Regions from separate parts of the Marinobacter sp. AL4B genome, predicted to be linked through region 2. Evidence: predicted binding sites of a transcription regulator. Region 2 holds the regulator's gene; the other holds the start of a gene.
The links. The regulator sigma-54, encoded in region 2, starts transcription at its own class of promoters, with help from an activator protein. The targets are predictions, from matches to a motif close to ANTGGCATNNANNTTGCTNT.
Positions count from the first base shown of each region.

Region 1: glnK (P-II family nitrogen regulator) is a predicted target of sigma-54. The motif match lies at 7,501-7,520, and genes of this name have one in related genera.

Region 1 covers NZ_JAILWZ010000013.1:1,271,393-1,282,008, forward strand. Annotated here, with positions in the region: gene K5L82_RS16130 (acyl-CoA dehydrogenase C-terminal domain-containing protein) at 1-236, opposite strand, end outside; gene K5L82_RS16135 (SDR family NAD(P)-dependent oxidoreductase) at 432-1,169, shown strand; gene K5L82_RS16140 (ChrR family anti-sigma-E factor) at 1,207-1,842, opposite strand; gene K5L82_RS16145 (sigma-70 family RNA polymerase sigma factor) at 1,839-2,438, opposite strand; gene speA (biosynthetic arginine decarboxylase) at 2,716-4,626, opposite strand; gene speE (polyamine aminopropyltransferase) at 4,765-5,646, shown strand; gene K5L82_RS16160 (ammonium transporter) at 5,721-6,992, opposite strand; gene glnK (P-II family nitrogen regulator) at 7,067-7,405, opposite strand; gene K5L82_RS16170 (accessory factor UbiK family protein) at 7,774-8,025, shown strand; gene K5L82_RS16175 (YifB family Mg chelatase-like AAA ATPase) at 8,088-9,623, shown strand; gene trmB (tRNA (guanosine(46)-N7)-methyltransferase TrmB) at 9,695-10,420, shown strand; gene K5L82_RS16185 (hypothetical protein) at 10,442-10,616, opposite strand, start outside.
Region 2 covers NZ_JAILWZ010000010.1:223,770-234,385, forward strand. Annotated here, with positions in the region: gene K5L82_RS03050 (carbon-nitrogen hydrolase family protein) at 1-755, shown strand, start outside; gene yjgA (ribosome biogenesis factor YjgA) at 768-1,295, opposite strand; gene mgtE (magnesium transporter) at 1,313-2,674, opposite strand; gene K5L82_RS03065 (HPr family phosphocarrier protein) at 2,761-3,030, opposite strand; gene rapZ (RNase adapter RapZ) at 3,037-3,918, opposite strand; gene ptsN (PTS IIA-like nitrogen regulatory protein PtsN) at 3,961-4,431, opposite strand; gene hpf (ribosome hibernation promoting factor) at 4,535-4,837, opposite strand; gene K5L82_RS03085 (RNA polymerase factor sigma-54) at 4,909-6,441, opposite strand; gene lptB (LPS export ABC transporter ATP-binding protein) at 6,624-7,349, opposite strand; gene lptA (lipopolysaccharide transport periplasmic protein LptA) at 7,363-7,884, opposite strand; gene lptC (LPS export ABC transporter periplasmic protein LptC) at 7,868-8,467, opposite strand; gene kdsC (3-deoxy-manno-octulosonate-8-phosphatase KdsC) at 8,464-9,033, opposite strand; gene K5L82_RS03110 (KpsF/GutQ family sugar-phosphate isomerase) at 9,033-10,022, opposite strand; gene K5L82_RS03115 (ABC transporter ATP-binding protein) at 10,226-10,616, shown strand, end outside.

The DNA of each region.
Region 1 (10,616 bases), on a different contig from region 2:
AAACCATCCGGTGTTTTGACGGTTTTTGTGTTCGGGTCGTAGGTGCAGCCTTGCCGGTCGCCTGTCTGATTGGTGGGCTGGATGACTTCACTCGCCAGCTTGCCCGCCTCTTCGATCACCGCTGAGATCAGGTCGGGGGTAGCATCCGCGTACTTGTCGAGTTCGTGCAGTTTGTCTGCTCCCAAAACATCAAACAGTAAAAAGCGAAGATCATTCGCAGGCGCCTGATATTGCATGGACATTCTCCTGTCGTTACGAAATCGGCACAGTTTGCCGTGGGTACTGCGCTTTTAATGACTGCAAGCGCGAATAAGCTGTCTGTGGGTTCATACGTGCGTTTGAATAAACTGGCTCACCGAGAATCAACCTAATGAGAGCCCGAGTGCGTATTACCTTTAGATACGACCACAATTTATTCGGGAGACAGAACGATGACCGTCGTTATTGCCGGAGTTTCGGGTGCCATTGGCAGCGCGCTTGCAGAACGGTTTCTTGCCGAGCAGCCAAGCGAGCCGCTCATTGGACTGGCCAGAAAGATTGATGCCGTGGATGCTCGTCTTAGGGAGCATCCGGGCGTGCACTTGATTGAATGGCAGGCAGAGCTCCCTCTGGACATGGTTCGATACCCCGACGCCCTAAAACTACTGGAATCTGCCAACGGCGGAATATCGGTGATCTACGCCGCTGGGCTTCTGCACGATGACGCTGTTGCTCCTGAAAAGCGCGTAGAGGATATGAGCCAGGCCAGCATGATTCAGGCGTTTCAGGTGAATTGCCTTGGCTTTGGCTCGTTGGTCCAGGCCCTTGCACCATGGTTGCGGGGGAAAAGGTTAGCCCGTGTTGCAGCCATTTCGGCGAAGGTGGGCTCGATCGAGGATAACCGGCTCGGCGGGTGGTATGCCTACCGATGTTCGAAGGCTGCTTTAAATATGATGGTAAAGAATCTATCCGTGGAGTTGCCCCGGAGGTATTCGCCGATTACCTGTGTGGCCTTGCACCCCGGCACCACTCGTTCCAATCTGAGCGCTCCGTTTAGCCAATCGCTGGCAAAGTTGACGGTTCATGAGCCTGATGCGACGGCAACGAATTTGTATAGGGTTTTAGCGAGATTGTCGGAGGAAGATAACGGTCGCTTTATTAGCTGGAACGGGCAGGATTTGCCATGGTGAAAGCCCGGCAGGTGTCGCCGCCTGCCGGGCCGTCGTATCAGCCAATAAATGGGTTTAGAAGTCGGCCAAAAGGACCGGTCAGTTTCAAGGGTGCGCTCAGGATCGAAAGTGTTATGCAGTCTTCGTGACCGATGGCGACCGGTTTGTGAACATCTTTATCGGTCAGTACAACAAAGTCCCATTGATTAAACACACCTTTCGCGTCGGAAAACGCACCTTGAAGCACAAGGGTTGTTTCCATGCCCCGATGGGTGTGTGCCGGGGCTTTACCGCCGGCTACCAGCTTCTGGAGAATGACCCGTTCTGATTGACCGGGAAATTTGTCGGTGATATCAACCACACTGACATCCCGCAACTGCCGTTTCCAGGGCAAGTTGCTTATGTCATCACCGAGCAACTTTTGAAGCGGACTTCGCTGAGGTTGAGCCTGTGCCGGTCGCGCATTTGGTACCTCTTCTATGCGTGCCAATAACTGCTCGAAACTGGTATCTGATACAGAAACATCCGGTTGCTGTTCCATCATGACAGCCCCGAGGCTATTCAAGGTATCAACCCGACTACGGCAATGACCGCACTGATCCAGATGCAAACGGATGCAAAGCGCATGAGGTTCGCTCAGGTTGCCGGCGCTGTATTCCATCAGGCTTAGACTGTCTGGATGATGTCGAGTCATACGTGCTGGTCCTGCAAAATCACTTTCAATTTGTTCAATGCCAAGCGAACCCGGCTTTTAACGGTGCCCAGGGGCAAGTTCAGTTCATCAGCTACCGTCTGATGTGATTTATGCTCCATATAAACTTTAGCAATGACCGTCACTTGTTCTATCGGCAGCTGGCTCAGTGATTCGCGAATCCGGCGTTCTGAGGTCAGTCTGTGCAACGATGTAACCGGGTCATCGTCGTTTTCTCCCGGAATCTGCCAGAGATCTTCCGTTTCTATCGTCATCTCTGCACTTCGGCGCTGCATCTTGCGCAGCATGTCGATGCGCTGGTTACGGGCAATGGTGAAAATCCAGGTGGACGCAGCGGCCTTGCGCCAATCGTATAGGCTGGAGCGTCTCCAGATCGCAACGAAAACCTCTTGAACGAGCTCTTCGGCATGACTCGCGATGCCATTCGAGATGGCGTAATACTTAATTTGTGGTGCAAAGTGTTCGAACAGCGCGTGATAGGCGGCTTTGTCCTGATGCCGCCCCACTTTCTCCAATAAAGCGCCCCAAGGGTCTTTTCGGCCCTCGCCTTTTGCTGGTTGCTGCCCCAGTGTCGTCACTGGACGCTCCTTGACTGTCGCTTGATTTAATTTTGCTACGGTCATGATTCTATGCACTCACCACGTTTTTGTCAGTGATTGATTTACGCTTAAAGTGGTGAACTGGATCGTTGGGTTCGCAAAGATTTTCAGGATTGGCGGGCCGAAGAGAAAGTAAACCAGCTGCGATTTTACAAAAATTGTCTGGATTCACCCATTTTGCTGGCGAATCCGGTTGCCTGAGGCGCGAATGCGAGGAACAATTGCGAAACCTGCATGCAGCTCTTTCCGTATAAGCCTACTCCTCCAGATAGGTGTAGCCGTCGAGCCCGGCCTCCAACTCTGCCAACAGTGTTTTCTGCAGTTCCGGCTCGAGGTTGCTTTCCTCGAATTTGCGTCGGTACGTGTTCAGTATGCTGACCGGCTCGAAATTAACGTACCTCAAAACCGTAGCCACGCTGTCGCCAGTAATAGGCTCGTTGATAACGTAGTTGCCGTGTTCATCCAGCCGCACATCTACCGAATGTGTGTCGCCGAACAGGTTGTGCATGTCCCCGAGAATTTCCTGATAGGCACCGGTCATGAAAAAGCCGATAAGCAAAGGCTCGTCAGGGTTGTGCTCGGGCAAAGGCAGAGTGGTTTCTATGCCTTGGCCGTCTACGTATTGATCGATACGTCCGTCTGAATCACAGGTAATATCCTGTACTACGGCACGGCGGTTTAACGGCCGATTTAATCCGTTGATCGGCATGACCGGAAAGATTTGATCAATACCCCAAACATCCGGCAGTGATTGGAACAACGAGAAGTTCACAAACAGCTTTTCAGCCAGTTTTTCGTTCAATTCGTCGATGATTTCACGGTGCGCCCGGTTGGCGCTGTCTAGCTGCGCTCTTATCAATCGGCAGCAGCGGGTGTACAAGGTTTCTGCCTGAGCGCGCTCGGTTAAAGACAGCAGTCCGTGAGCGAATTGAGCGTGCGCGTCGGCCATGGCGTACAGCACGTCGTGGTAGATTTCTGCTAGCGAGCGTGGGCAGTGATCGTCCTGAAGGCTGTGAAGGTCCCGCCACAAATCCTGCAGTGGTGAGGGTGCGGTGATGGCTGGCTCAGAGACACCGTGCTGAACGGGGATTTCCCGGTCAATCACGTTGGTGATCAGCACCGAATGATGAGCGGTCAAAGCCCGACCGGATTCGCTGATCAGATCCGGGTGCGGTAAGCCCAAACGATCACATTCGGCCTGCAGTACGTGCACCACGTTGTAAGCGTATTCGAAGACCGTGTAATTCATGGAGCAGCTGCTGCGCGAACGCGTGCCTTCGTAGTCCACACCCAGGCCGCCACCAATATCAACCGTTCCGATGGGCGCACCAAGGTGGCGCAGCTCACTGTAAAATCGGGCGCACTCTTTCAAGCCCGTTTGAATGTCCCGAATATTGGCAATTTGTGAGCCCAAATGGAAATGCAGAAGCTGCAAGGTGTCCAGCGCGCCGGCTTTCTTTAAGGTCTTGATGACTTCCAGTATCTGGCTGGCGGATAACCCGAATTTTGATTTTTCACCGCCGGTATTTTGCCAGTTGCCTTTGCCAATGGTGGCTAAACGAGCACGTACACCAATCAGCGGCGAGACGCCGAGATTTTTTGCTTCGTCCAGAATCAGCGGTAGCTCAGACTGTTTCTCAACAACGATAAAGACCTGATGGCCTAATTTCTGGCCGATCAGCGCCAGCCGTATGTACTCGCGGTCTTTGTAGCCGTTGCACACGATCACCGAGCCACTTTTACGAGCGAGAGACAATACCGCCAGCAGCTCTGGTTTGCTGCCAGCTTCCAAGCCAATTTGGTTGTTTGTTGCTGCAGGTTCGGCGGCCACCAGTTCTTCGACGACCCGTCGCTGCTGGTTCACCTTGATCGGATACACCGCCGTGTATCGGCCTTGGTAGCCTTGCTCGCCGGTCACTTTATTGAACGCACCGCAGAGTTTGTTCACCCGGTCGTGAAGAATGTCGGTGAATCGGACCAGCACTGGCAGAGCCAAGCCGGCTTCGGTCAGGGACCGCGCTAACTTGGGCAAGTTGATGTGCGCCGCGCTCCGGCCCCGGTCTGGGCAGATCTCTACTTCACCTTCCGTATTGACGGATATATAGCCGTCACTCCAATGGGCGATGTTGTAAACCTTGTGTGCCGGTGATGCGGTAGAATCTGCCATTGTTGCTATCCTGTCAGGAAACCCGGGTCGGCGGGAAAACCGTTGAAGGCTGCATTGTAGGAGCTGACTGCTGCGCCTACAATACGCCTCTTTCGAGATGCCTGGGCGCGGTGCAGCGGCATACAGTTGGAGAGTGATATGACAGCATTGAATGAAGGCTGGTTTACCGAGATATTTCAGGATCAGGGCACGGCCTTTTCCTTGCAGGTAAAGAGCAAACTGCATGAAGAGCAGACACCGTTCCAAAAGCTGGAGATCTACGAAACCGCGACCTTCGGCAATCTGATGGTGCTGGATGGCTGTGTCATGCTGACCACGCGAGATAATTTTCTGTACCACGAGATGATGACGCACCCGGCGCTGTTCACCCATAAAGACCCGAAGAAGGTGGTGATTGTCGGGGGGGGTGACTGTGGCACTCTGAAAGAAGTTTTAAAGCACCCGGGCGTAAAAGAAGCCTGGCAGGTCGAAATCGACGAGCGGGTAACCCGCATGTCTGAAAAATATTTCCCAGAATTATGCGAAGCCAACGGCGACCCACGGGCGAATTTCTTCTTTGGCGACGGCGTAAAGTGGATGCGGGAAGTTGAGCCAAACAGCATCGACCTGCTGATTATCGATAGCACCGACCCGGTCGGCCCGGCAGAGGGCTTGTTTGCACTGGACTTCTATCGCGACGCGATGGTGGCGCTGAAGGATGGTGGTATTGTGGTTCAGCAAAGCGAGTCACCGCTGCTGCACACCGAATCGATCATCAAGGATATCCATACCGACATGCGCAAAGCTGGCTTTAGCCATGTGCAAACACTGCCATTCCCTCAGCCGGTATACCCCACAGGCTGGTGGAGCTGCACCATGGGCAGTAAGGACAACCCTTTGAAATATTTTCGTGAAGAAGACGTGAACGATCGCCCGTTCGTCACCCGTTATTACAACTCAGGTATTCACCACGGTGCGCTGGCCATGCCGCAATTCATGATTGATGCGCTGGAAGATCAGGTGCGACCGGAAGAAGGTTAACTGGGGTAGGGTTGTGGTTTAGATAACTTAAAAAGGGCGCCCGAGGGCGCCCTTTTTTGGTCTAGCAGGCAGGATTACTGCTTGTTGCTGCCAAACTCGGGGTAGGCTTCGAGGCCGCACTCGGCAATATCGACACCTTCGTACTCTTCTTCAGCGCTGACTCGAATACCCATTACGGCTTTCAGTGTGCCCCAGACAATCAGGCTGGCGATGAACACCCACACGAATATGGTCAGGGCGCCAATCAGCTGTCCGCTGAAGCTCGAGTCACCATTGGTAACTGGTACCAGCATCAGGCCGAGGAAACCACACACGCCGTGAGCAGAGATGGCACCAACGGGATCATCAATGCGCAGCTTATCGAGCGCGACAATGCTCAGCACTACCAGGCCACCGCCCAGAGCTCCCCAGAGGGTAGCGGTCAATGCACTTGGTGTTGACGGTTCTGCGGTGATGACTACCAGACCGGCGATGGCACCGTTCAACAGCATAGTTAGATCGGCCTTACCGAACATCAAGCGGGCAACCGCCAAAGCTGTGATGGCGCCACCGGCTGCCGCAGCGTTGGTGTTCAGAAACACCATGGCGACCGAGTTGGCACTGGCAATGTCGCCAAGCTTCAGTACAGAGCCACCGTTAAAGCCGAACCAGCCCATCCACAGAATCAAGGTTCCCAGCGCCGCTAGCGGCATGTTGGCACCTGGAATCGCGCGGATCTCGCCGTTGGGGCCATATTTGCCTTTACGAGCGCCCAGCAACAACACGCCAGCCAGAGCAGCGGCAGCGCCGGCCATGTGTACGATGCCTGAGCCGGCAAAGTCACTGAAACCAAGGTCGCCCAAGTTATACAGTCCAAATACGTCTTTGCCACCCCATGTCCACGCACCTTCCATTGGGTAGATGACGCCGGTCATGACTACTGCAAAGGCCAGGAAGGCCCAAAGCTTCATGCGCTCAGCAACGGCGCCGGAGACGATCGACATCGCAGTGGCAACAAAGACCACCTGGAAGAAAAAGTCGGAGGCGCCAGAGTAGATCGAGCCGCCTTCAAAGCCGTCTTCACGGCTGGCGAAATCACCCAGCACGGCATCGACATCGACATCGCCAATACCAGCAAGGAACAGGTTTCCGCCATACATGATGGCGTAGCCGCAGACCATGTACATGGTGCTGGCAATCGCAAACAAGGCAACGTTTTTGGTAAGAATTTCAGTGGTGTTTTTAGAGCGCACCAAACCGGCTTCGAGCATGGCGAAACCGGCGGCCATCCACATGACTAATGCGCCGCATATAACAAAATAAAAAGTATCTATAGCATACTGCAGGTGAAAGACATTGCTTTCCATAGGAAGCCCTCCGCACAAGGCCTGTCAGATATTTAGTTTTTTTGCGTTGGCTGGATCCGGGGATCAGGCCGGTATCAAACCGCCTCTTCGCCCGTTTCGCCGGTTCGGATTCGGATCGCTTGCTGCAATTCGGTCACGAAAATCTTGCCGTCGCCGATTTTGCCGGTATTGGCTGCCTTGGTGATGGACTCGATCACCTGATCCAGCAGGTTATCCCCAATGGCGATTTCAACTTTTACTTTTGGCAGGAAATCCACCACGTATTCGGCGCCGCGGTAGAGCTCGGTGTGGCCCTTCTGGCGACCGAAACCTTTCACTTCCGTTACGGTTACACCTTGCACGCCTATTTCGGATAGTGCCTCTCGGACATCATCCAGTTTGAAAGGCTTAATGATCGCTGTCACAAGTTTCATTGCTTTCTCCTTGGTAAAGCCATCTCAACTGTCTTTGTGGTTGAGTTCGGGATGCTGCCACCTCGCACATCAATTGTGCGGATCGTGTACAAGGTTTAGCATTAGGTATGCCAACGCAAAAAATAATAATAAAAACAACATATTGCTTGTTTTGTGTTCCGAGGTGATGCAGATGCTTGCACCAAAACGGGGCGCCGCGCCCCACTCTGATTCAGGGTTGAACCACCAGTGGGCAAGGCTTAACTCCATTATACTGCCCAGCGGGTACAGTATGGCAGGGGCAACGGTGTGATACACTCCCAACTACATTAGTATTCGATGGGTTATTGGCCTGATCGAGCACAAAGATTGAATTCACGAGGTATCACATGAAAGGCCCCCAAGACTTCTTTGCCCAGCTTCAAGGTCAGTTTGGCCAGTTTGTTCCGGATATGGCGCGGGCCGCCCGGGAAGATTTTGAAACCCAAGCCAGAGCAACGGTGATGTCTGTTCTGTCCAAGCTGGAACTGGTTACTCGCGAAGAATTTGAAGGCCAGCAAGCCGTTTTGATGAAAACCCGCGAGAAAGTCGAGGCTTTGGAAAAGCGAGTTGCCGAACTGGAGCAAAAAGCTCAGTCGTGATTTTCTGTTGATGCCGGCGCAGGACGCGCCTGGTAAATACCAGCCCACCATGGAAGGTGACCATGTTAGCCATTGTCCATTCACGCGCCAGTATTGGCGTGTCTGCCCCTGAAGTAACGGTCGAAGTACACCTGTCTGGCGGTTTGCCGGCGCTCTCGATTGTCGGTTTGCCTGAAACCGGTGTACGCGAAAGCAAGGACCGTGTGCGTAGCGCTTTGCTTAATGCCGGTTTTGAATTCCCCGCTCGTCGAATAACGATCAATCTTGCGCCTGCGGATTTGCCGAAAGAAGGTGGCCGATTCGACCTGCCCATTGCGCTTGGAATTTTGGCGGCGTCGGGGCAGATTCCGCCCGAAAGCCTCAAAGCCTTAGAGTTCATGGGCGAACTATCGCTCGATGGTGCTTTGCGGCCACTAAAAGGCGTGTTGCCCGCGGTGCTGGCTGCCCGAGAAGCCGGGCGATCACTTCTGATTCCACAAGCCAATGCAGACGAAGCCGCACTCGCAAGCCAGGGCGATGTATTGGCGGCAAGCCATATGCTGACTGTGTGTGAGCACCTGACCGGTCATGCGAAATTGGTGCCCGTGCCAAAGCCTGAAGTAGATGCTATCCATGCGGCGGAAGCTGAAAATGCGGCCGATCTAGCCGACGTTCGGGGTCAACAGGTACCTCGCCGGGCTTTGGAAGTGGCCGCAGCGGGTGGCCATAATTTATTGTTTTTTGGTCCTCCGGGGACCGGCAAAAGCATGCTGGCCAGCCGGCTTCCGGGTATCCTGCCAGCGTTAGACGATGCTTCGGCAATGGAGGTGGCCAGTGTCCACTCCGTGGCGGGCCGACCACTTCAACCGGGTGGGTGGCGCCAGCCACCCTTTCGATCGCCTCATCACACGGCTTCCGCAGTGGCCTTGGTTGGTGGTGGTAGTAGACCTAGGCCGGGTGAAATCTCTTTGGCGCACCGCGGTGTGTTGTTCCTGGATGAGTTGCCCGAATTTGAACGGCGTGTGTTGGAAGTTCTACGTGAGCCTATGGAAACGGGGGAGATTTCGATCAGCCGCGCGGCTCGGCAAGTCATTTTTCCCGCGAAATTCCAGGTGGTCGCAGCAATGAATCCATGCCCATGCGGTTACAGCGGTCATCCGAGTATTGAATGCCAGTGTACGCCCAGTCAGGTCATGCGCTATCGCTCCAAGATATCCGGGCCCTTATTGGACCGGTTCGATCTACACGTTGAAGTGCCGGTTCAGGCAGGGGACGTGTTGCTGCGTCAGGGCGAAGCCGGCGAGAGCAGTGCCAGTGTAAAGCAACGGGTGTTGCAAGCCAGAAATCGCCAATGCGGCCGTGGCAGCTTGAACGCTTCACTTGCGGGCAGGGCTTTGGATCGGGCGTGCCGGATAGAGGCCAGCAGCGAACAATTATTGGCTCAGGCTATGGAGCGGTTGGGGTTATCCGCTCGAGCTCTACATCGAATTCTGCGAGTGGCGCGCACCTTGGCAGATCTGGATGGACAGGAAAACCTGTCGAAGCAGCACCTGATAGAAGCGCTGGGGTACCGGCAATTAGACCGTCAACAAGGGCAAAGTGCTTTGATTTCCGCTTGAAGCCTCGGACTCTGTTAAACTGTTCGGTAAATTTCAGCAATCAGATCCGCAGTGGCGGTTGAGGACAGCAAATGGCCGACCAGAACGACTCGCAAGACTCCAAAGGTGAAAATCCGATTACCACTCGCCGTGGTGTTCGCAGCTTTGTACTACGCCAAGGTCGGATGACCGAAGGTCAGAAGAAAGCCTTCGAGCGGAATTGGCCGAAGTACGGGCTGACGCGGGAAGATGGCGTGATTGATCCCCGAGAAGTGTTTGGCCGCGACAGCATGCTGAATCTGGAAATCGGTTTCGGTATGGGCCGGTCACTGGCTGATATGGCAGAAGCGGCGCCAGAGCAGGATTTTATCGGTGTGGAAGTGCATCTGCCCGGTGTGGGCGCGTTGCTCAAAGAAGTGGATGACCGCGGTCTGGAAAACTTGCGGGTGTATAACATTGACGCCAATGACGTGATCGACTTGTGCCTACCGGAGGCCTCTTTGGACCGTGTAATGGTGTTCTTCCCTGATCCTTGGCACAAAAAGAAGCACCACAAGCGCCGGTTGGTCCAGCAGGAGTTCGTGCAGCGAATTCGCCATAAATTGCGTGTGGGTGGTGTTTTGCATCTGGCCACGGACTGGGAGAACTACGCCGAGCACATGCTGGAAGTCATGGACGCTTCGCAAGGGTTTGCCAACGCGCAGGAGCAAGGCGGTTTTTCACCGCGCCCGGACGACCGTCCGATTACCAAGTTCGAGCAACGTGGCGAGAAACTAGGGCACGGGGTTTGGGACCTGCTATACCACCGCACCAACTGAACCCCTGAATGAACCCCGGCGTTACGAGGCCGGGGTTAACGGTTGCCGGCGGGCTGCACGAATAATAATAAGCCCGGCCAAGCCGAGTAATAACCCCGTAAATTTAAGCAACGAGAAGATGCTGGCAACCATGCTCAGGCTGTTATCGGGAGGATTGAAGTTATTAAGCAGGGCAATATTCTCGATAACATCACTG
Region 2 (10,616 bases):
GCCTGCTCAAAGACGCTGCGGAGCGTGGCGCCAAGGTAGCCGTGTTGCCCGAGAACTTTGCCGTATTGGCCACCAGCCAGATGCGAGCCTGTGGTGAGCAAGAAGTGAGTGACAGTCCCGTGGTGAGGTATTTTCTTGCGGAGCAGGCCAGAACGCTCAAGCTTTGGATTGTCGGAGGCTCCATGCCTTTGGCGAATCGGCCGGATGGCTCAGCTATTGAGGATCGGGTGAGGGCAAGCTGTCTGGTGTTTGACGATCAGGGTCGCGAAGTTGCTCGCTATGACAAGATCCATCTGTTTGATGCCATGGTCGAAGACGCTCACGGCCAATATCGAGAATCCGACGCGTTCGAGCCCGGTGAACAAGTGGTTACCATCGATACCCCGGCGGGCCGTTTGGGATTGGCGATCTGCTATGACTTACGGTTTCCCGAGTTGTTTCGCGCCCTCCGGGAGCAGGGGGCTGACTGGGTGTGTTTGCCTAGTGCATTTACCTGGCAAACCGGAGATGCTCATTGGCATGCGTTGATTCGCGCCCGGGCCATTGAAAATCAGGTATGGGTAGTGGCACCGGGTCAGGGTGGTCAAAACAGTGAGCGCAGGCGAACCTTCGGCCACAGCCTGATATGCGATCCATGGGGCAAGGTAGTTGACGAAATCGAAGAAGGGCCGGGCGTGGCTCTGGCCGATGTCAGTTTGGAACGCTTAAAACAAGTACGGACGCGTATGCCGGTGTGGGAACACCGGCGCTTATAAAGGTCAGCAGCGTTAGCGCTGCTCGGCTTCGTCAATCCATTCCCGAAGTGCGCGGAACAGCTTGCGGGACTGCCCGGTGTTGGTCTGCTTTTCGACTTCTTTGCGGGCGTTTCGTACCAGATTTCGCAGGTGCTGAACTTCTGCCGTCGGACAGTAGTCGATAAACTCTCCTACTACCGAATCCCCTTCCGAAATCATCTTGTCGCGCCAGCGCTCAGCGAGATGGTGGCGACGAGTATGCTCTTCGCTGCCCGCATAGAACGCATCAATTGTTTTACTGATGGTTTCGGGGTCGTCTTCCTGACGGATGATTTTGCCGATGTATTGCAGATGCCGGCGGCGGGCTTCACGTTGAGTGATACGGCGTGATTCCAGAATGGCCCGTTGCAGCCGGTCGCTGATCGGAAGCGTGGCGAGCTGATCTTCGTTCAGTTCCAGCATGCGCTTGCCGAGATCCTGCAATTCGTGCATCTCACGCTTCAATTGCGATTTACTGGGCCCCAGATATTCTGGAAGTTGGTCGTCAGTATGATCAGTCATGTTGTCTATCGATTCTGTCAGGCGTAAAAGAGGGTGGCCAATCCCAGAAAGGCCATGAAGCCAACAACATCGGTCACCGTTGTCAGAATAACACCGCCGGCGAGGGCCGGGTCAATGTTACGGGACTTCAAAAACAGCGGCAGTACGGTGCCAGCCACGGTGGCTGCGACCAGGTTGATCACCAGAGCGGCCGCAATCACGCCGCCGATCATCCAGTCACCGAACCAAAGAATGGCCGCGGTGGCGACGACACCGGCCCATAAAAGTCCGTTAAGGATACCGGAGAGCAGCTCTCGATTCAGCAGCCACGCCACGTTTACGCTGCTGATTTGTCCCACGGCCATGCCCCGAATCACCAGCGTAAGCGTTTGACTGCCTGCAATGCCGCCCATGCTCGCGACAATGGGCATAAGAACGGCCAAGGCAACCACTTTGGCGATGGTCTCTTCAAACAGCCCGATCACGGCCGAAGCGGTAAATGCGGTCAGTAGATTGATGCCCAGCCAAACCGCCCGACGACGGGTGGTTTTCATCACCGGGGCGAAGGTGTCTTCATCCTCATCAAGACCGGCCAGACTCATCAGGGAGTGGTCGGCGTCTTCACGAATAACATCGACCACGTCATCGATCGTGATACGGCCCAGCAGTTTGTTGTGCTCGTTAACGACCGGAGCTGTGATCAGGTCATAGCGTTCAAACAGGGTGGCTACTTTGGTGTCGGACAGGCTCACCGGAATGGGTTCAATGTCGGTGTCCATGACCTCGCGGACCGTAGACGCGGGGTTGGATACCAGCATGCGGGTGATGGCCAGTGTGCCGATAAACTCATCCCGTCGGTTAACCACGATCAGGCTGTCGGTCATAGGTGGCAGGCTACGGTGACGGCGTAAATAACGCAGGACCACGTCGATACTGATGTCCGGACGTACCGTAATGGTGTCCGTGTTCATCAACCCGCCGGCGGTGTCTTCGGGATAGGAGAGAACTTCCTCTACCCGCTGCCGGTCTTGTTCGTCCATGGTGTCCAGTACTTCAAGGATCACCGTGTCCGGTAGCTGTTGAAGCAGGTCGGCGAGGTCATCCGACTCAAAATCTTCAATAATGTCAGCCAGTTCCTGAGCGTTAAACTTGCTCAGGAAATACCCTCGGATATCGTCACCAAGGTGCTGGAGAACTTCGCCCTCTAGTTGCTTATCAACCAGATTCCACAGCAAAGCCCGCTGACGAGGCGGGGAGGATTCCAGAAGGTGGGCGATATCACTGGGACTGAGGCCGCCGTTCAGGATGCGCGAAACCTGTTTGAGCGCGCCACTATCCAGAGCCTCGCTCAGGGAGCGGAGTCTCTGATGGGCCTGGCTTTGTTCCAGAATATCAGACATGGATCCACCTACGGTCAGAAAACCTCCGTATTATAGCGGAGTTAGCGAGCATCGGTGAGGGGTAGTTGTAGGTGAATTGCGAAGAATCAGCCGCCTTCGCCGAAATAATCGGCAATCAGCTCGGTGAGTGCATCGATGGCTTCTCGTTCGTCTGGGCCGTCAGCAATCAGTTCAACGGTAGTGCCTTGGCTGGCCGCAAGCATCATGACCTGCATGATGTTTTTTGCATTGACCTTGCGGTCATCTCGGCTGATCCAGACGTGAGCTTCGTGCTCAGAGGCGGTGGCGACCAGTTTTGCTGTAGCTCGGGCGTGCAAGCCGAGCTTGTTGATAATCGTAACGGTGCGTCTGATCATGGCGAATCAGATTTCCCCTCTGGCCTGCAGGTGAGGCAACTCGGAGTGGCGAACCTGTACGTTACGGTACTTTTTCGCGAAGTGCTTGGTCAGTTGCTCAGAGACGTACACCGATCGGTGTTGGCCGCCGGTGCAACCGATGGAGATGGTCATATAGCTGCGGTTGCTATCTGCAAAGGAAGGTAGCCAGGAATCCAGAAATCCAATGATGTCGTTGACCATCTTCTGGCTTAACGGTTCACGTTCGAGGAAGTCGATGACCGGTTGATCGATGCCTGTGTACTTGCGCAGGCTGGTGTCCCAATAGGGATTGGGAAGGCATCGGACATCGAATACGTAATCGGAGTCCACGGGAACGCCGTGCTTGAAGCCAAACGATTGAACCAATAACGCTAATTCTTGATCTTTCCGACCGGCAACCCGCTGCTTGACCATGTCACGCAGTTCGTACATGGATAAGCCTGTGGTATTTACATACAGGTCGGCCAGCCGGGATAAAGGCTCGAGTAGCGTTTTTTCGTAGGACACCGCTTCAGGGAGGGATGTTTTGTCATCACTGAGCGGGTGTTTGCGTCGAGTCGCATGAAAACGTTGCAGCAGGGTTTGCTCGTCGGCATCCAGAAATATGATCTCGACATCGATGCCGGTGCTTTTGAGTTGGCTGTAAATCGCCTCAAAGTTGGCCAGCTCGCCGGAAAGGTTCCGCGCGTCAATGCTGACCGCCATTTTTCGCAGGCGAGTGGTCGCCTCCTGAGAGGCTTCTTGCGTCAAAGGGAAGAGAAGCCCGATGGGGAGGTTGTCGATGCAGTAAAACCCCAAATCTTCCAGTACGTGCAGGGCGGTACTTTTGCCCGAACCTGAGCGGCCGCTGACGATAATCAGCTTCATAACAGTATTCCTCTCATGCTGCGCGCTTTTGCTGAACTCGTATCAATTATGACTTGAAGTCATGGCCCTGTGCAGGCTCTCGGTCTCCTGGCACTGGCGCAGCTTTTCGCAAAAAGAGCTTTCATTAAACTTTTCAGCAAGCTGACTGAGCAACTCCAGGTGTTCGCTGGTCGCCTCTTTAGGCACAATCAAGGCGAAAACAATATCGACCGGTTGGTTGTCGATGGAATCGAAATCGACCGGTTCGGCCAGTGTCATCAAAACGCCAATGACTCTGTCTAGCCCAGCCAGACGGCAATGAGGGATCGCTATGCCTTCGCCTATGCCAGTACTGCCCAGCCGTTCTCGTGACACCAGGTTATTGAAAATATCTGTATCGTTGAGACTTTCATCCTGTTGGTGAATGTACTCAGCGATAAACTCCAATACACGCTTTTTGCTTGACGCTGCAACACGGCACAGGGTCAGTTCTGGAGCCAGAATGTTGTCGATGGTCAGGGATGAATCGCTCATAGATCGACTTCATTTCCGTAAAAAAAAGGCTGCGGCCGGATAATACTCCTGCCGCAGCACGTTTTATTGAAACGCCCGGTTTGGTTTCACGCTAACAGGCGCGTTAACCGTTACCTTGCATCCGGGCAACTGTTTTCTCTTTATGTTTGAGGATCTGGCGGTCGAGTTTATCGACCAGGCCGTCGATGGCGGCGTACATATCCTCGTTTTCAGCCTTTGCGTGAATTTCGCCACCAATCACGTGGAGGGTAGCTTCGGCCATCTGGCGAACTTTCTCAACTTCCAGCGTCACCTGACAATTACTGATGTGGTCAAAGTGTCGCTCAAGCTTATCAAACTTGGTGGTTACGTAATCCTTTAATGCGGGAGTCAGTTCTACATGATGGCCTGAAATATTGAGTTGCATAGGCTTCTCCTGTTGTCATATAGCCGGCTTTTGCCGGACTGAGTGTCAGCACCTCTTGTACTGACGAATCCTTAAACCAAACGCTTACGCTCGTTCGAGGGTGGGATATGCATCGCCTCCCTGTACTTGGCTACCGTACGTCGGGCAACATTGATTCCCTGTTCTCCTAGCATGGCTGCAATTTTGCTATCACTCAATGGCTTTTTTGGAGTTTCGTCCGCAATCAGTTTTTTGATCATCGCACGAATCGCCGTTGAGGAACATTCTCCACCTTCGGCCGTGCCCACGTGGCTGGAGAAAAAGTATTTGAGTTCAAAAATACCCCGTGGTGTATGCATGTATTTTTGCGTGGTAACCCGCGAGATGGTCGACTCGTGCATATCGACCGCTTGGGCGATGTCCGACAGAATGAGCGGCTTCATGGCTTCGTCACCATGATCCAGAAAACCCTGCTGGTATTCCACAATGCGAGTGGCCACTTTGAGCAAGGTTTCGTTCCGGCTCTGGAGGCTTTTAATAAACCATTTGGCCTCTTGCAACTGGTCACGCATGTAGGTGTTGTCTGCGCTGCTATCTGCCCGACGTATGAGTGAAGCATAGCTCGCGTTTACGCGAATGCGCGGGGCAATTTCCGGGTTGAGTTCGACGCGCCATCGGCCTTCGTGTTTGCGTACGATGACATCCGGGATGACATAGTCCGGTTCTGTGCGATCGACGCTGTCACCCGGCGTTGGGTTCAGGCTGGTGATCAGCCCCAACACTTCTTTCAGTTGATCTTCTTTCAGGCGGCTGCGGCGAAGCAACTGAGCGTAGTCACGGTTGCCTAACAAATGCAGGAACTGGGTGACCACGAGCTTGGCTTGGCGAAGCCAAAGCGTGTCTGGTGGCAGTTGACTAAGTTGGATCAGTAGGCAGTCTTGCAGATCTCGAGCAAACACACCGGGCGGATCAAAATGCTGGAGCCGGCGCAGAACCGCCTGAACCTCGTCGAGTTCCAGCGGATCTTCTTCTGAGCTTTCAAATAAGCCGGAGTGGATCTCTTCGATGGAAGACGTTAAATACCCCCGGTCATCAACGGCGTCCAACAAGGCATGGGCGATCGCTTGATCCCGTTCGCTGAGCGGAGTCAGGTTCAGCTGCCATTCCAGATGATCGTGCAGAGTCTCGCTCGGTGAGTTCCGGGTTTCGAAGTCAGAATCGTTTTCATCGTCGCCACGGCTGGCAGGAGCAGGTGCCGACTGGTAAATGTCATCCCAAGCGGTATCAACCGGCAGATCGTCGGGGATGTTATCGGGTGTTTGATCTTCCGCGGACCAGTCGGGTGCGGTTTCTGACTCGTCCCAATCCGAACTTGGCGGCTCGGCAGCCGACTCTTCCTGAGCTGTTGCGGTTTCGTGCTGCTCTTCGTGGCCGTTTTCTTGCTGGTCGGTGGAATCCGCCTGATCGTCGTCCTCGGAGGTTTCCAGCATGGGATTTGAATCGAGTGCTTGCTGGATTTCCTGCTGTAGATCCAGCGTGGAAAGCTGCAATAGCCGAATGGCTTGTTGCAGCTGGGGTGTCATGGTTAGGCTTTGGCCCATTTTAAGCTGTAATGAGGCTTTCATAACCATGGCTTAATATCCATAACGTGCTCGCATCCCGATCAAAAACATTGCTTGCAAATATAAAAAATTGTTGTGCGCTGGTGACTTACAGTGCTTGGCCAACAATATAAGCAAGTACCCTGCCGAGTTTACTTGCTAGCGTTCAGCAAAACAATCAGCCCGGCCTTCAGGTCTACGATTGTCTATAGTCGGAACTCATCTCCAAGGTAGACTTCTTTCACTTGTTGGTTGGATAGAATGGCGTCTGCGTTGCCCGATGCGATGATGTGTCCGCCGGACACAATGTAGGCATTCTCACAAATATCCAGGGTTTCGCGTACGTTGTGGTCGGTGATAAGAACGCCGATGCCTTTGTCGCGCAGGTGCCGAATGATGTGTTTGATGTCGCTGACTGAAATGGGGTCTACGCCAGCAAAGGGTTCGTCCAGAAGGATGAACGCAGGTTCCATGGCCAAGGCCCGGGCAATTTCTACGCGGCGGCGTTCCCCACCAGAGAGTGCCATGCCCACGCTGTCGCGAATGTGAGTGATGTGAAATTCTTCCAGTAGTTCTTCGAGCTTCGCCTCACGATCCGCTTTGGAAAGCGCTTTGCGGGTTTCCAGGATAGCCATGATGTTGTCGCGCACGGTCAGTTTGCGAAAGACCGATGCCTCCTGTGGCAAGTAGCCGATGCCTTTTTGAGCGCGCCCGTGCATAGGCAGGGGGGTAATGTCGTTGTTGTCGATGGTGACGCGGCCGTGGTCAGCGGGAACCAGCCCGACGATCATGTAAAAACAGGTGGTTTTACCGGCACCGTTGGGGCCCAGCAATCCGACGATTTCACCGGAACGAATCTCCAGAGAAACATCCAGAACCACTTTTTTTTGCTTGTAGCTTTTGGCCAGATTGCTGGCCCTGAGAACTGCCATCAGAACTTTCCCGTTATTGACCTGAACTGCGAGGCTGAATCACCATTTCTACGCGGCCTGAGCTTGTGCCCTCAGGATTGCCGCCTTCTGCTGTAACCACTCGATTCACGGTGTCGTAGTGAATGATGTCGCCCCGGAACGTACTGCCACCTTGTTCGATCAAGGCCTCTCGTTCAAAGGTTAACTGGCTGTCTTTGGCAGACCAAGTGATGTTCAGCGCTTCGGCATTAATGACCGCCGTTTGGTCTTGGGACGGTTGGCGGTATACGGCGGGAGAGCCGCTCGCTTCAATTCGACTAAGGCCTTGTGGGCTGCGATAAAGCACAACCCGTTCCGCATCCAGTTGTACGTTACCTTGCACCAATTCCACGGCTCCGGTGTAGATGGCCGTTCCGGCACTGTCATCCAATCGCGCTGAGTTGGCGCTGACTTTGATGGGCTCGTCAGAGTTCAACGTGAAGGCGGCTGCTGGGGTGGCAACAAATGCGGCTGCCAGAACCAGCGGAAAAAGAAGTCGGTTACCTGATGGGATCATAATGCCCTTCCACTTGGGAATTGAGTTCCAGAATGCGGTCGTCCAGCCAGGCTTTCATGCCTGTAGCTTTGGTGGTTCCGTGTGGTTCAGTGATGATCACCGGTTGGTCGGTGTACACGGTACCTTCGGTGTTGTTCAGGGTCAGTTCGTCGGTTTCAAACGTGGTCTCGGAGCCTTGAAGCTGACGGTGAATCACGACGTTGCCGTTCAGGTTCACCAAGTCATCATTTTGCAGAAGGCTACCTTGATCCGCTTCAACATTCCACGGCACCGGATCGCCTTCACCGTGCAGGGTAGCGCGGGGCTGCTCCATGACAGCAAGATTTCGGCTCTCGAACTGCTCAATGCGCGGGCTGGTCATGCGGATTTTCGGGCTGCCCTCTGTGTCCCAGGTCCGGTAATCGGCCTGAATGATGAAACCGTCCGGTTCGGCCGGGCCCCGCAGTTCCTCCGCTTTTTCTTGACCGCCGGGCGGCTCGTCACTTTGCCACATCAGAAATAAGGTGGCTGCAATCGTGCCGCCCAATGCCAGTGTCCGGGCCCAGGCTTTACCTTTTCCGGGGCTGAACAGTCGGGCGATCACGATTTTACGCTCATATAAGGTTTCAGGGTTGCGGCGAGCCGGTCTTGCGACCAGAGAATCAGGTCGCAGGCTTCTCGCACCGCACCGCTGCCACCAGCCACTGTAGTGCAATAGTCCGCATGTTGTCTGACCAGCCAGTAACCGTTTGGTACGGTGATGCTAAGGCCGGCGAATTGCAGTGCCGGGAGGTCTGGTAAGTCGTCGCCCATGTAAGCGATTTGTTCTGGCGAGATGTCCATGTTGGCCACCAGCTCCTGCAGGGCAACCTTCTTGTCTTCCCGCCCTTGCATCAGGTGGCTGATGCCCAAATCGTTCATGCGTTTTTCGGTTAAAGGCGAGCGCCTGCCGGTGATGACGGCAACCGTGATGCCTGAGTTCATCAGTTGCTTCAGCCCCAAGCCATCGAGAATGTTAAAGGTTTTTAGTTCGTCCCCGCTTGCGCTGAAGTAAAGCTTTCCGTCACTCATAATGCCGTCCACATCAAACGCAATGAGCTTGATAGCAGCGGCTTTTGTAAGGATCTCGTCGCTCCAGTGCTGGCGAAGGGGTGGGGTTAGTTCTGGCATTAGATAACCCCCGCCCGCAACAAATCGTGCATGTTGATGGCGCCAACCAGGTTGCCTTCGGTGTCGGTCACCGGGAGGGCGTTGATTTTCAGCTCTTCCATGATGTTCAGCGCATCGGCTGCCAATTGGTCGGCCTGAATGGTTTTGCCGTTGCGCGTCATCACCTGATCGATGTTGGTGGTGTGCACGTCGACGGATTTATCCAGCGTTCGGCGCAGGTCGCCGTCGGTAAAGATTCCGGTTAATTCGCCAGAGCCGTTGACCACGGTGGTCATACCCAGGCCTTTGCGGGTTATCTCCAAAAGAGCGCCGCTGAGGGTGGTGTTTTCAAATACCCGTGGCACTTTGTCGCCTGCGTGCATGATGTCGGAAACGCGTAGCAGTAAACGACGCCCCAATCGGCCGCCCGGATGTGAGAAGGCAAAGTCTTCTGCGCTGAACCCGCGAGCTTCCAGCAGTGCAACGGCTAACGCATCGCCCATAACCAGAGTGGCGGTGGTGCTGGACGTGGGGGCCAGCCCAAGCGGGCAGGCTTCAATGGCAACGCTCACGTCGAGGTTGGCTGCGGCTTCTTTCGCCAATAATGAATCCGGATTGCCCGTCATGCTGATCAGAGGCGCGCCCATTCTTCGAATTAAAGGTAGAATGGTGACAACTTCGCTGGTGCTACCGCTATTGGAAATGGCGATAACCACGTCCTGCGGGGTGATCATGCCCAGATCGCCGTGACTGGCTTCGCCCGGATGTACGAAAAATGAGGGTGTGCCGGTGCTGGCCAATGTGGCAGCAATCTTGTTGCCGATGTGGCCCGATTTGCCCATGCCCGTCACCACAACACGGCCTTTGCAGGCCATAATGATGTCGCAGGCGCGGGTGAAGTCGCCGTTGATACGGTGCTCCAGTGCTTCGATGGCATCCCGTTCAATCTGGATGGCCCGAACGGCGGAGTTGCGGTAATCCCGGGAACTTGAAGTGTTTGAATCTGTCATCTCGGCTGGCTTTGCTCGGTCGGTCTGTGAACCCGGCCCTGTTATCGGGACGGACGACTATGGCAGAAAGTATATCACTGATACCCGGTAGGGCTGCCAATGTTCAGGGGATCTGAACGTTGCGATCAGTACATTTTAATAACCTGAGATTGAGGTCCGGCGACGCTTATCTTAATGTAGGCGCTCCTCGAAAAGGATCAATTATGGAGTCATCTGCATACATTTCGCTAAAGGATGTGGTGTTTTCCCGCTCCGGACGGCGCATTTTTGATGGTATTACTCTCGATATTCCGGAGGGTAAGATCACCGCCATTATGGGGCCTAGCGGGACCGGTAAGACTACGTTGCTTCGAGTTATCGGTGGCCAACTAAAGCCAGACTCGGGCCAAGTTACCGTGGCGGGGCATGAGGTTCCGAAGCTAAAGCGGAAGGCGTTATATCGTCTGCGAGAAAAGATGGGCATGCTCTTTCAGAGTGGCGCCTTGTTTACGGATATCAGTGTGTTCGAGAACGTTGCCTTCCCGTTGCGCGTGCACACCTCCTTGCCGGAAGACATGATTCGCGACATCGTATTGATGAAGTTGGAGGCGGTCG